Regions from separate parts of the Halomonas sp. SCS19 genome, predicted to be linked through region 3. Evidence: predicted binding sites of a transcription regulator. Region 3 holds the regulator's gene; each other region holds the start of a gene.
What was found. The regulator FNR, encoded in region 3, switches genes on or off when oxygen is low (the NO sensors DNR and NnrR bind a similar motif). The targets are predictions, from matches to a motif close to TTGATNTANATCAA.

Region 1 (3,597 bases), 2.3 Mb from region 3:
TGTTCCGCGGTCAAGGAGTTGAAGCGCACCGCGTAGCCGGACACGCGAATGGTCAACTGAGGATACTTGTCCGGATTGACCACGGCGTCCTCGAGCATCTCGCGGTTGAGCACGTTGACGTTCAAGTGCTGTCCGCCTTCCTGACGCTCGCTGTGGTGGAAGTAACCGTCGAGCAGGCCAGACAGGTTGCTGCGCTGGGCGCCCTCGTCCTTGCCCAGCGCCCTCGGCACGATGGAGAAGGTATACGAGATCCCGTCCTTGGCGTGGGCGTAGGGCAGCTTGCCCACCGACGTCAACGAGGCCACCGCACCCTTGGTGTCACGCCCGTGCATGGGGTTGGCACCCGGTGCGAAGGGCTCACCGGCGCGACGACCATCGGGCGTGGTGCCGGTCTTCTTGCCGTAGACCACGTTGGAGGTGATGGTCAGCACCGACTGGGTCGGCTCGGCGCCACGGTAGGTATTGAGCTTGCGGATCTTGTTCATGAAGGTCTCGACCAGCTCGCAGGCGATATCGTCGACGCGCGGATCGTTGTTGCCGAAGCAGGGGTAGTCACCCTCGATCTCGAAGTCCACCGCCACGCCGTCAGGATCACGCACCGGGCGCACCTTGGCGTACTTGATCGCCGACAGCGAGTCCGCCGCCACCGACAGCCCGGCGATGCCGCAGGCCATGGTGCGCTTGACGTCGAGGTCGTGCAGCGCCATCAGCGCCGCCTCGTAGCTGTACTTGTCGTGCATGTAGTGGATGGCATTGAGGGCGGTCACGTACTGGCGTGCCAGCCAGTCCATCAGGCCATCCATGCGCGCCCACACCTCGTCGAAGTCGAGCACCTCGGTGGCGATCGGCTCACTCCTGGGGCCGACCTGGATCTTCAGCTTCTCGTCGACGCCGCCGTTGATCGTGTAAAGCAGCGTCTTGGCCAGGTTGGCCCGGGCACCGAAGAACTGCATCTGCTTGCCGATCACCATGGGAGACACGCAGCAGGCGATGGCGTAGTCGTCGGAGGCGAAGTCCACGCGCATCAGGTCATCGTTCTCGTACTGGATCGATGAGGTGTCGATGGACACCTTGGCGCAGTAGCGCTTGAAGCCGTCGGGCAGCTGTTCGGACCACAGCACCGTGAGGTTGGGCTCCGGGCTCGGGCCCATGGTGTAGAGGCTGTTGAGGAAACGGAAGCTGGTACGGGTGACCAGGGTGCGTCCGTCCAGTGCCATCCCGCCCAGGCATTCGGTGGCCCAGATCGGGTCGCCGGAGAACAGCTCGTCATACTCAGGGGTGCGCAGGAAGCGCACCATGCGAAGCTTCATGATGAAGTGATCGACCAGCTCCTGGGCGCGGGCTTCGTCGATCACGCCCTGGCGCAGGTCACGCTCCAGGTAGATATCGAGGAAGCTGGAAGTACGTCCCAGTGACATGGCGGCGCCGTTTTGCGACTTCACTGCCGCCAGGTAGCCAAAGTAGGTCCACTGGATGGCCTCCTGGGCGGTGGCAGCCGGGACCGAGACGTCGAAGCCGTACTTGGCGGCCATTTCCTTGAGCTGGCCGAGTGCACGATACTGCTCGGCGACTTCCTCGCGCAGCTGGATCACCGCCTCCAGGTCCTCGCCCTGTTCGAAGCGCTGCTGCAGCGAGGCAAACTGCGCCTGCTTGTCACGCATCAGGAAGTCGACGCCGTAAAGGGCGACCCGGCGGTAATCACCGATGATGCGTCCACGCCCGTAGGCGTCCGGCAGTCCGGTCAGCACCCCTGACTTGCGGCACTTGAGGATGTCCGGGGTGTAGACATCGAACACCCCCTGATTGTGGGTCTTGCGAAATTCGGTGAAGACCTTCTTGACCTGAGGATCGAGTTCACGACCGTAGGCCTGGCATGAGCCCTCCACCATCTTGATGCCGCCGTTGGGCATGATCGCCCGCTTCAGCGGCGCGTCGGTCTGCAGTCCGACGATGGTCTCGAGACGCTGATCGATATAGCCGGCGTCATGAGCGGTGATGGTCGAGACCAGCGAGGTGTCGAAGTCCAGCGGTGCATGGGTGGCGTTTTCCTTCTTGACGCCTTCCATCACAGTGTCCCATAGCTCGCGAGTGCTGGCCGCCGGCTCGCTGACCAGGAAACGCTCGTCACCCTCGTAGGGGGTCACGTTGGCCAGCAAGAAGTCTCGTACGTCGACGTCCTTCTTCCACTCGCCCCCGGCAAACCCTTCCCACGCTTGCGCGAATTGCTCTTTCATCGACTTGCACCTCAACAGAGTAAATGACAACGCTAGTCCTGCATGCTGAGCGGCGGCCATCCCTCGGAGATGGCAGCCGACCCGCCTGTTCGGTGGCAGCAGCGGTCGCCGCATCGGAGGCGGCGGGTGTGCTGCACGCTTCTCGATCGGCGAAAAAACACCTGCCCTCGAGAGCACAATTCGACCTTAGCAGTAGTCTCGTCGCCCCTACTTGACCCGCATCATGGCGCCACGGGACGGCGATACAGCGCGAGCGAAGCGGCCAAGAAACCTGTACCAGGCCAATTTCGCGCGGCGAGGACGGCCGCCTGCGCTATGCTGACAAGGGCATACGTAGGCCTGAGCCCTGTCCCACCGCCGGGTGCCCGTGATGAACAGCTTTCCCACGCTACTGGAGTACGGTCTGCCAGGCTTCGCCGTGGTGCTGCTGATCCTCGGCTACCACCTGCTCAACAAGACCCACACCCTGTTGCTAAACGAGCGCTCTGGCGAGACCCGAGAGGGCACCGAGTTGCGCATTCGCTATTTGCAGGAGATCTCCAAGAACGCCAGGCTGTTCATGGCGCTGAGTCTGCTGTTCTTCGTCGGTGGGCTGGCCATGGCGATGATGAAACCCTCGAGCCAGGTCAATCTTTCCATCGCCCCGCCGGAAGGCGTGCTGCCGGTCATCCGTCTGCAGGAGCGGGACATGCCGCTGGATGGCCGGGGCACGGTCGTGCTGAAGGTCCAGGACGACAATGTGCTGCGCATCTTGAACAACGATCTGCACGGCCGGCTGATCGCCATCGAGCAGGAGCGCGACGCCTTGAAGAGCCAACTGGCCGACGTCATCGCTGCAGCGGAGCGAGATTCTCCGCAGGTAGGCTTCTAATGAAGAACAGGCAGGGCGCCTTGGCGTCGCGCGCGATGGCGACAGCCCTGGCCGGGCCAGCGAAGGGAAAACGACGGCGCCACCCCACGTCTACGAGAAACGCCCTGCTGATCGTGCTGCTGAGCGTCGGGGTGGCGTGGCCGGTGGCTGCCCAGCAGGCCCCGCTGTCCAGGGCCAAGGCGCTGTTGCAGCAGGGTGACAACCAGGCCGCCCTGCGCGAACTACGTCCTCTGCTCGAAAGTCCTGATCCGCTGGCCCGGATGGAAGGCTTGAACGCCCAGGGCTGGATTCTGTATCGGGAAGGCCGCCACGCCGACGCCTCAGCGCTGTTCGAGCAGGCGCTCAGGGCGAGTCAAGGTCATGGCGGCTTGCGTGAGGTGCGCCTGAAGACCCTCAACAACGCTGGCATCAACGCCTTTTCCGCCGGTGAGCTCGACAAGGCTCGAAGCTACTTCGAGGCCGCACTGGCCCTCGGCAGCGACGTGGCCCCGC
Region 2 (3,597 bases), 1.1 Mb from region 3:
CCAGCCCCGCCTCGCGGGCGTCAGACAGCAGCCGGGCCAGGTCGGCGCCGGGCAACTCCACCGGGGCGACGAAGCGGAACATGCCGGCGCGCTTGAGGATCTCCAGGGTCGGCACATTGTAGAGGTTGAGCGCCGGGCCGCCGACGAAGGGCAGGCCCGCCTCGGACAGCCGGTGCACCGCGCTCATGTCGTTGGCCTCGACCAGGAAGTCGCCGTTGTCGCACAGCCTGGTCAGGTCGCGCAGGTCGGCGTTGGACTCGATCAGGGTCTGCGAACCGAGGATCACCTGCTTGCCGGCGGCGGCCAGCTGGTGGCCGATCTCCAGCCAGTCGGCGAGCTTCATGTCGCGCCGCCGGGAGCACACGGTCTCGCCTAGGGTGACGCTGGCCAGCGGCCAGTGGCAGGCCTGTTCATAGAAGGCGAAGTAGCGCTCGCGGGTCCAGTAGAAGGACACCGGGCCAAGGCTCAATTCCAGTGAAGCAGCGGTCATCTCGCCTCCTGTCATTTCCAGTCGCGCTCGTAGGCGCCGAGAGTATGGGTGGAGCCTTCGGCCAGCGGCGCCAGGGCGGCGCTCCAGTCGGCCTGGGGGCGATAGTCGTCGCCGGCCCGGTCCAGATGGTCCAGTGCCTGGCGCCACACGCGGGTGACGCTGGCCACATAGGCCGGACTGCGCTGACGACCCTCGATCTTGATCGCCTTGATGCCCAGCGCCGCCAGCTGGGGCAGCAGGTCCAGGGTGCTGAGGCTGGTCGGCGCCTCGATGGCGTGGCCGACGTCGCCCTCGACGTTGAAGCGTCCCTTGCACAGGGTCGGGTAGCCGGCCTGTTCGTCGGCGCGGTAGCGATCGATCAAGACGCCGTTCAGGCGCGATTCGCGTCCGCTGGCGGTCTCTTCCCAGCGCACGTGGGCCGCCGGCGAGCACACGCCGTGGGTGTTGGGCGACTCGCCGGTCAGGTAGGACGACAGATAGCAGCGGCCCTCGGCCATGATGCACAGGCTGCCGAAGGCGAACACCTCGAGCTCCACCGGGCTGTGGCGGGCCAGGTCGCGCACCTGGTGGATCGACAGCACCCTGGGCAGCACCGCACGGCGGATGCCGAACTCGCGGTGGTAGAAGGCCAGCGCCTCGTGGCTGGTGGCGGAGCCTTGCACCGACAGGTGGCGGGGGATGTCCGGGTGGCGTTCGGCGGCGTAGGCCAAAAGGCCCGGATCGGCCAGGATCAGGGCGTCGACCTGAAGCGAAGCCGCCTGGTCCACCGCCGCGCGCCACTGGGCCAGGCTCGACTGCTGCGGGTAGGTATTGATCGCGCAGAACACCCGGCAGCCCCGGGCGTGGGCGTAGTCGATACCTTCCCGGGCGCGCTTGTCGGTGAAGTTCAGCCCGGCGAACTGGCGGGCGTTGGTGGCGTTCTGAAAGCCGAAGTAGACCGCGTTGGCGCCCTCGTCCACGGCGCGCTTCAAAGCGGGCAGGCTACCCGCGGGACAGACCAGTTCCATGTCGATCTCCGAGCGAAGAGAGGCGCCATGCTAGCCCCACGCGGACACCGCCGGCTTGATGCGTATCAGTGTCCGCCAATGAAGTGAGGGATGGAGCGAAGGGATGACGCGCTGCACCGGGGCCGGGTGTGGACAACCTGGCGATGGTGGGAATCCGACTTGCGGGTCAGGCGTGCAGATAAAGGTGGCGATGAGCTTGTGAGTCGTTCTGTGGATAACCCTGTGTGGCACCTTGTGAAAAGCGGTGGGCAGGCGGTGCAGGGGCTGTGGGCAGCGGTGTATAAGTCGCCTGTCAGTGGTGGATCAGCGGCTCGCTCGCTGTGGTAAACGAAAACGGGCCCCGCAGGGCCCGTGGTCTTCTTGCCGGAGCCTACTGACCGCCGGAGGGGAAGTGGAACTCCGCCTGGGTGGTCTCGAAGGGCGAGGGCCAGCGCTGTGACACCGCCTTGCGACGGGTGTAGAAGCGCACAGCGTCAGGGCCGTAGGCGTGCAGGTCGCCGAACAGCGAACGCTTCCAGCCGCCGAAGCTGTGGCTGGCCACCGGCACCGGCAGCGGCACGTTGATACCCACCATGCCGACCTCGATGGCGTCGGTGAAGCGACGCGCCGCCTCGCCGTCACGGGTGAACAGGCAGGTGCCGTTGCCGTACTCGTGGGCGTTGGTCAGGGCGATGGCCTCGTCGAGGCTGTCGACACGCACCACGCACAGCACCGGGCCGAAGATCTCCTCGCGGTAGATGGTCATCTCCGGGGTGACCCGGTCGAACAGGCAGCCGCCGACGAAGAAGCCGTTCTCGTGGCCCGGGACCACCAGGTCGCGGCCGTCGGCCACCAGGGTGGCCCCTTCCTGCACGCCCTTCTCGATATAGCCGAGCACCTTGTCGCGATGCTGGGCGGTGACCAGGGCGCCCATGTCCAGGCCCTTGTCGGTGCCGGGGCCGATCTTCAGCGCGGCGATCTTGGGGCCCATGGCCTCGATCAGGCGGTCGGCGGTGTCATCGCCGACGCACACCGCCACCGAGATCGCCATGCAGCGCTCGCCGGCGCTGCCGTAGGCGGCCCCCATCAGGGTGTTGGCGGCGTTGTCGATATCGGCGTCGGCCAGCACCACGGCGTGGTTCTTGGCGCCACCGAGGGCCTGCACCCGCTTGCCACTCTCGGCGCCACGCCGGTAGATGGTTTCGGCGATGGGGGTCGAGCCGACGAAGGACACGGCCTTGACCTCGGGGGCGTCGAGCAGCGCCTCGACGGTCTCGCGGCCGCCCTGAACCACGTTCATGATGCCCTGGGGCAGGCCGGCTTCCTCGAGCAGGCGGGCGACCGCCAGGGCGGCGGACGGGTCCTTCTCGGAGGGCTTGAGCACGAAGGCGTTGCCGCAGGCGATGGCCATCGGGTACATCCACAGCGGCACCATCGCCGGGAAGTTGAACGGGGTGATGCCGGCCACCACGCCCAGCGGCTGAAAGTTGGAGAAGGCGTCGATGGACGGCCCCACGTTGTGGGAGTACTCGCCCTTGAGCAGCTCCGGCACGCCGCAGGCGTACTCGACGTTCTCGATGCCGCGCTTGAGCTCGCCCATGGCGTCCTCGAGGGTCTTGCCGTGCTCCTCGCTGATCAGTTGCACCAGACGATCGGCGTCACGCTCCAGCAACGCCTTGAAGCGGTACATCACCTGGGCGCGCTTGGCCGGCGGGGTATCGCGCCAGGCCGGGAAGGCCGCCTGGGCGGCGTCGATGGCGGCCTTGACGGTGTCGGCATTGCCGTCGGCGACCTGGCGAATGGTCTCGCCGGTGGCCGGGTTGGTGACCGGCAGGTGGCGGCTGGCCTCGAGATCCTGACCATTGATCCAGTGATTGACGTTGTCCATCGAGGGTCCTCAAGTGTCGAAAGGGCGGACGGGCATGGCCCGTCCGCGCTGTGGATAACGCTGTGAACAGTGGGTGTAAAGGTTGTCCACAGGCTGTCGGTTTCAGGTGGATAAGCCGGGCGCTCGGTACCGGCAAGCGGCCTCAGTAGTGCGGCCCCAGTCAAGCGGCCTCAGTCGAGCCGGTCGAGGGTCTCGGCGACGGCGTCGAACAGGCGCTCGAGCTCGGCCTCGGT
Region 3 (3,597 bases):
GCAAGGAGATCCTGTCATGAGTCTGCACGCCATGTTGACCCTTCTCGAGCCCACGCTGCTGGCGCTGGGCCTGGTCTCGGTGCTGGTGGCCTACCTCCAGTACTATCGCCGTACCCGGGACCTGTGGGGCATGGTCAAGTTCTGGGAGAAGCGACTGACCCTGACCGTGCGCGAGTTTGGCTGGCAACGTGCCGGCATCCTGCTGCTGTTGCTGGGCGTGGTGGTGCGCTATCTGCTGGCGCTGAACGTCGTCTAGGGCTTGTCTGAAAAGTGCCCGCGCTCGGTAATACGGCGTTAAAAATCGGATCAACATGCTCATTTACACCCCGTAAACTGCGCTTTCTCACCGATTTTTGCCTTGTCTAACCTTCGCTCGTCGACTTTTCGGACAGCGCCTAGGGCCTGGCTGACAGGCACTTGCGTTCTTCGACTTGCCGGACCAGACCAGACCAGACCAGGCCACGACGCGCAAGGGCGCCACTACGGCGGTGTCGTCCCTGGCGGTTTCCGATGTGCCGCCGACGAAAAGCCCCCCCCCCTTATTGTCCTCGCCGGGGTAAGCGGTCGCTGACCTCTTCGCCACTAAAGCGTCCGGATGGTAGACTGGCGCCTCTTTCATTTTCAGCCGTGATGTCCCGCTCCCATGTCGCCACAGTCCGCCTCCGCCACCCTGTTCGATCCCCGTACCCCCGAGGATGACCATCTCTCGATCGATGCCGGCGACAGCCCGGCCGACCCTGCTGCGGATGGCGACCAGACGGAAGCTCACGTTCAGGCCAAGGCACGGCGTGAGTTCAACAAGCTGCAGAAGCGCCTGCGCCGCCAGGCCGGCAACGCCATCATCGACTACGGCATGATCCAGGAAGGCGACAAGATCATGGTGTGTCTGTCTGGTGGCAAGGACAGCTACACCATGCTCGAGATCCTGCGCAGCCTTCAGCGCAACGCGCCGGTCAACTTCTCGCTGGTGGCGGTGAATCTGGATCAGAAGCAGCCGGGCTTTCCGGAGCATGTGCTGCCGAACTATCTGGACAGTATCGGCGTGGACTACCACATCCTCGAGCGCGACACCTATTCGGTGGTGAAGGAGAAGACGCCGGAGGGCAAGACCACCTGCGCGCTCTGCTCACGCCTGCGGCGCGGCTCTCTCTATGGCTTCGCCGAGGAGATCGGGGCGACCAAGATCGCCCTGGGCCACCACCGCGAGGACATTCTCGAGACGCTGTTTCTGAACATGTTCTTCGGTGGCAGCCTCAAGGCGATGCCACCCAAGCTGCTCTCCGACGACGGCAAGAACATCGTCATCCGCCCGCTGGCGTACTGCCGCGAGGCCGATATCCAGGCCTACAGCGAGGCGATGGAGTTCCCGATCATCCCGTGCAACCTGTGTGGTTCCCAGCCCAACCTGCAGCGCCAGGTGGTCAAGGAGATGCTGGCCGAGTGGGAGGTCAAGCATCCCGGGCGCCTCGAGAGCATGTTCAAGGCGGTGACCAATGTGGCGCCGTCGCAGCTGGCGGATCGGCAACTGTTCGACTTCGAGGGGCTGGAGGCCGTGCAGGCCGAACGCCAGGCCCGGCGCATCGACGTGGTGGATGCCGACTGATCTCGCCAGCAGCGAATGTGCAGGACGCCATGACAGCAAAAGAGGCCGCATCTCCGGATGCGGCCTCTTTTTTGTCACACGCCATCTATTACGCTTTGCTTTCCAGATCCTGGATACAGGGCCCTGCCGGCCAGGCCCGGCACGCTGCTGCCAGATCCGCTCAGGTAACTTCGGTGTCGGCCAGGGTCGACAGCGCGGTCAGGTCGAGGATATTGACCTCACGTCCCGATACCGCCACCAGATCCTGCTGCTGGAAACGCCCGAGGATACGGCTGACCGTTTCCACCGCCAGCCCCAGGTGATTGCCGATGTCGGCGCGGGACATGGACAGGCGGAAGCTGAACGGTGAATAGCCGCGGCGGCGGAAGCGATCCGACAGGCCGAGGAAGAAGCAGGCCAGGCGCTGATCAGCGGTCTTGCGTGACAGCAGCTGCATCATCCGGCGGTCCTCTCGCAGCTCCTTGCTCAGGGTGCGAAACAGCTGGGCACGCAGCTCCGGCAGGGTCTGGGTCAGCGCATCGAGGCGGTCGAAGGGAATCTCGCACACCGTGGTGGTCTCCAGCGCCACCACGCTGCCGGGATAGCGGCCGTCGTCGATGCCATCCAGCCCAACCAGTTCACTGGGCAGGAAGAAGTTGGTCAACTGAGCTTCGCCGCTGCCTTCGGTGGTGATCTGCTTGAGACTCCCCGACCGGACCGCGAAGACGCTGGTGAAGCGATCTCCCTGCTCGACCAATCGTGTGCCTTTCTTGATCGGCGGGTGACGACGGATGATGGAATCGAAGCGCTCGAGGTCGGCGGTCTCCAGCGACAGCGGAAGGCACAAGGAACTCAGGCTGCAGGACTCACAGCGAGTCTCATGCAGCATGGGACGCCGCCGATCTTGGGCCGTAGGACTCATTCGCAGCTCCTGTGGATCTGGGATCGATATTGACTGGGCCATGGGGAGAACAGACGTCGCCCGTACAGCACGTTGATGGCACTATTCTACACCCTCAGATCAGCTAAAAGTGGCGTCTACCTCTTTAGGATTAATAACTTAGAGGTAGGATGCGTCATTGATGCAGCCCAGTCCAAAGTTGCCAGACGGCAAAGGCGATGATCATGCCAGCGGCGACAAGGCGTGTTGCCCGATGCGCCAGCAGGGCCTGCATTTGTCTGGCGGCGAGGCCCGTCACCACCAGCGCCGGAAGCGTGCCAAGACCGAAGCTCGCCATCAGCAGTGCGCCCTCGAGGGGTTCGGCCCGTGCCAGGCTCCAGGCCAGCATCGAGTACACCAGGCCACAGGGCAGCCAGCCCCAGATGGCGCCCAGCGCCACCGCCTGGGGCAGACGCACCACCGGCAACAGGCGTCTGCCTGCGGGTTCCAGGTACCTCCAGAGGTGACGTCCCAGTGCCTCGACGTGACGCAGGCCTTTCCATAGATCGGCAATGTAAAGCGCCATCAGGATCAACATCAGGCTGGCGACGATCTGCATCAGGCCACGCAGAGTCGGCGAAAGGCCGATCACCGAACCCAGGGTGGCAACCAGAGCGCCCGCCACACAGTAGCTGGTGATACGACCTACATTGTAGCCGAGCACCAGAGAGCCCACCCGCCAAGGTTGACGCATGCTGGGGGGGATGGCAAAGGTCAGAGCGCTCATGATGCCGCCGCACATGCCAATACAGTGTGCACCACCAAGCAGACCAAACACGAAGGCCGCCATCATGGGAGGCAGCTCGAGGCCGGTAGGATTCACTCAGGCCCTCTGGACGATGGATCACGATCGGATGTCTGCGCAGGCGTTTCGGACGAGGAAGCGCCGTCATCGGCATTGCGAGTGTCGTCTTCATCTTCGAACAGGATGCGATAGGCGGGGCCTTCGAGGTCCTCGAACTGGTCGTTGCGCACCGCCCAGAAGAAGGCCCAGACCGCCAGGCCCAGCAGGATCAACGACAAGGGTATCAACAGGTAAAGGATGCTCATGGGCCGGGGCTAGCGGTGACGGGTG

Region 1: the regulator FNR is predicted to act here: its motif matches at 2,446-2,459, upstream of pflB (formate C-acetyltransferase).
Region 2: the regulator FNR is predicted to act here: its motif matches at 1,553-1,566, upstream of ubiU (ubiquinone anaerobic biosynthesis protein UbiU).

The regions. Positions count from the first base shown of each region.
Region 1 is NZ_JAMSHN010000001.1:3,442,597-3,446,193, reverse strand. Features, by position in the region: gene pflB (formate C-acetyltransferase) at 1-2,234, opposite strand, end outside; gene NFH97_RS14920 (hypothetical protein) at 2,605-3,105, shown strand; gene NFH97_RS14915 (tetratricopeptide repeat protein) at 3,105-3,597, shown strand, end outside.
Region 2 is NZ_JAMSHN010000001.1:2,291,745-2,295,341, forward strand. Features, by position in the region: gene NFH97_RS09915 (U32 family peptidase) at 1-490, opposite strand, end outside; gene ubiU (ubiquinone anaerobic biosynthesis protein UbiU) at 502-1,497, opposite strand; gene NFH97_RS09925 (CoA-acylating methylmalonate-semialdehyde dehydrogenase) at 1,868-3,364, opposite strand; gene aptA (omega-aminotransferase AptA) at 3,535-3,597, opposite strand, start outside.
Region 3 is NZ_JAMSHN010000001.1:1,181,764-1,185,360, reverse strand. Features, by position in the region: gene NFH97_RS04955 (hypothetical protein) at 17-256, shown strand; gene ttcA (tRNA 2-thiocytidine(32) synthetase TtcA) at 644-1,603, shown strand; gene fnr (fumarate/nitrate reduction transcriptional regulator Fnr) at 1,764-2,504, opposite strand; gene NFH97_RS04940 (sulfite exporter TauE/SafE family protein) at 2,659-3,345, opposite strand; gene ccoS (cbb3-type cytochrome oxidase assembly protein CcoS) at 3,342-3,572, opposite strand; gene NFH97_RS04930 (heavy metal translocating P-type ATPase) at 3,569-3,597, opposite strand, start outside.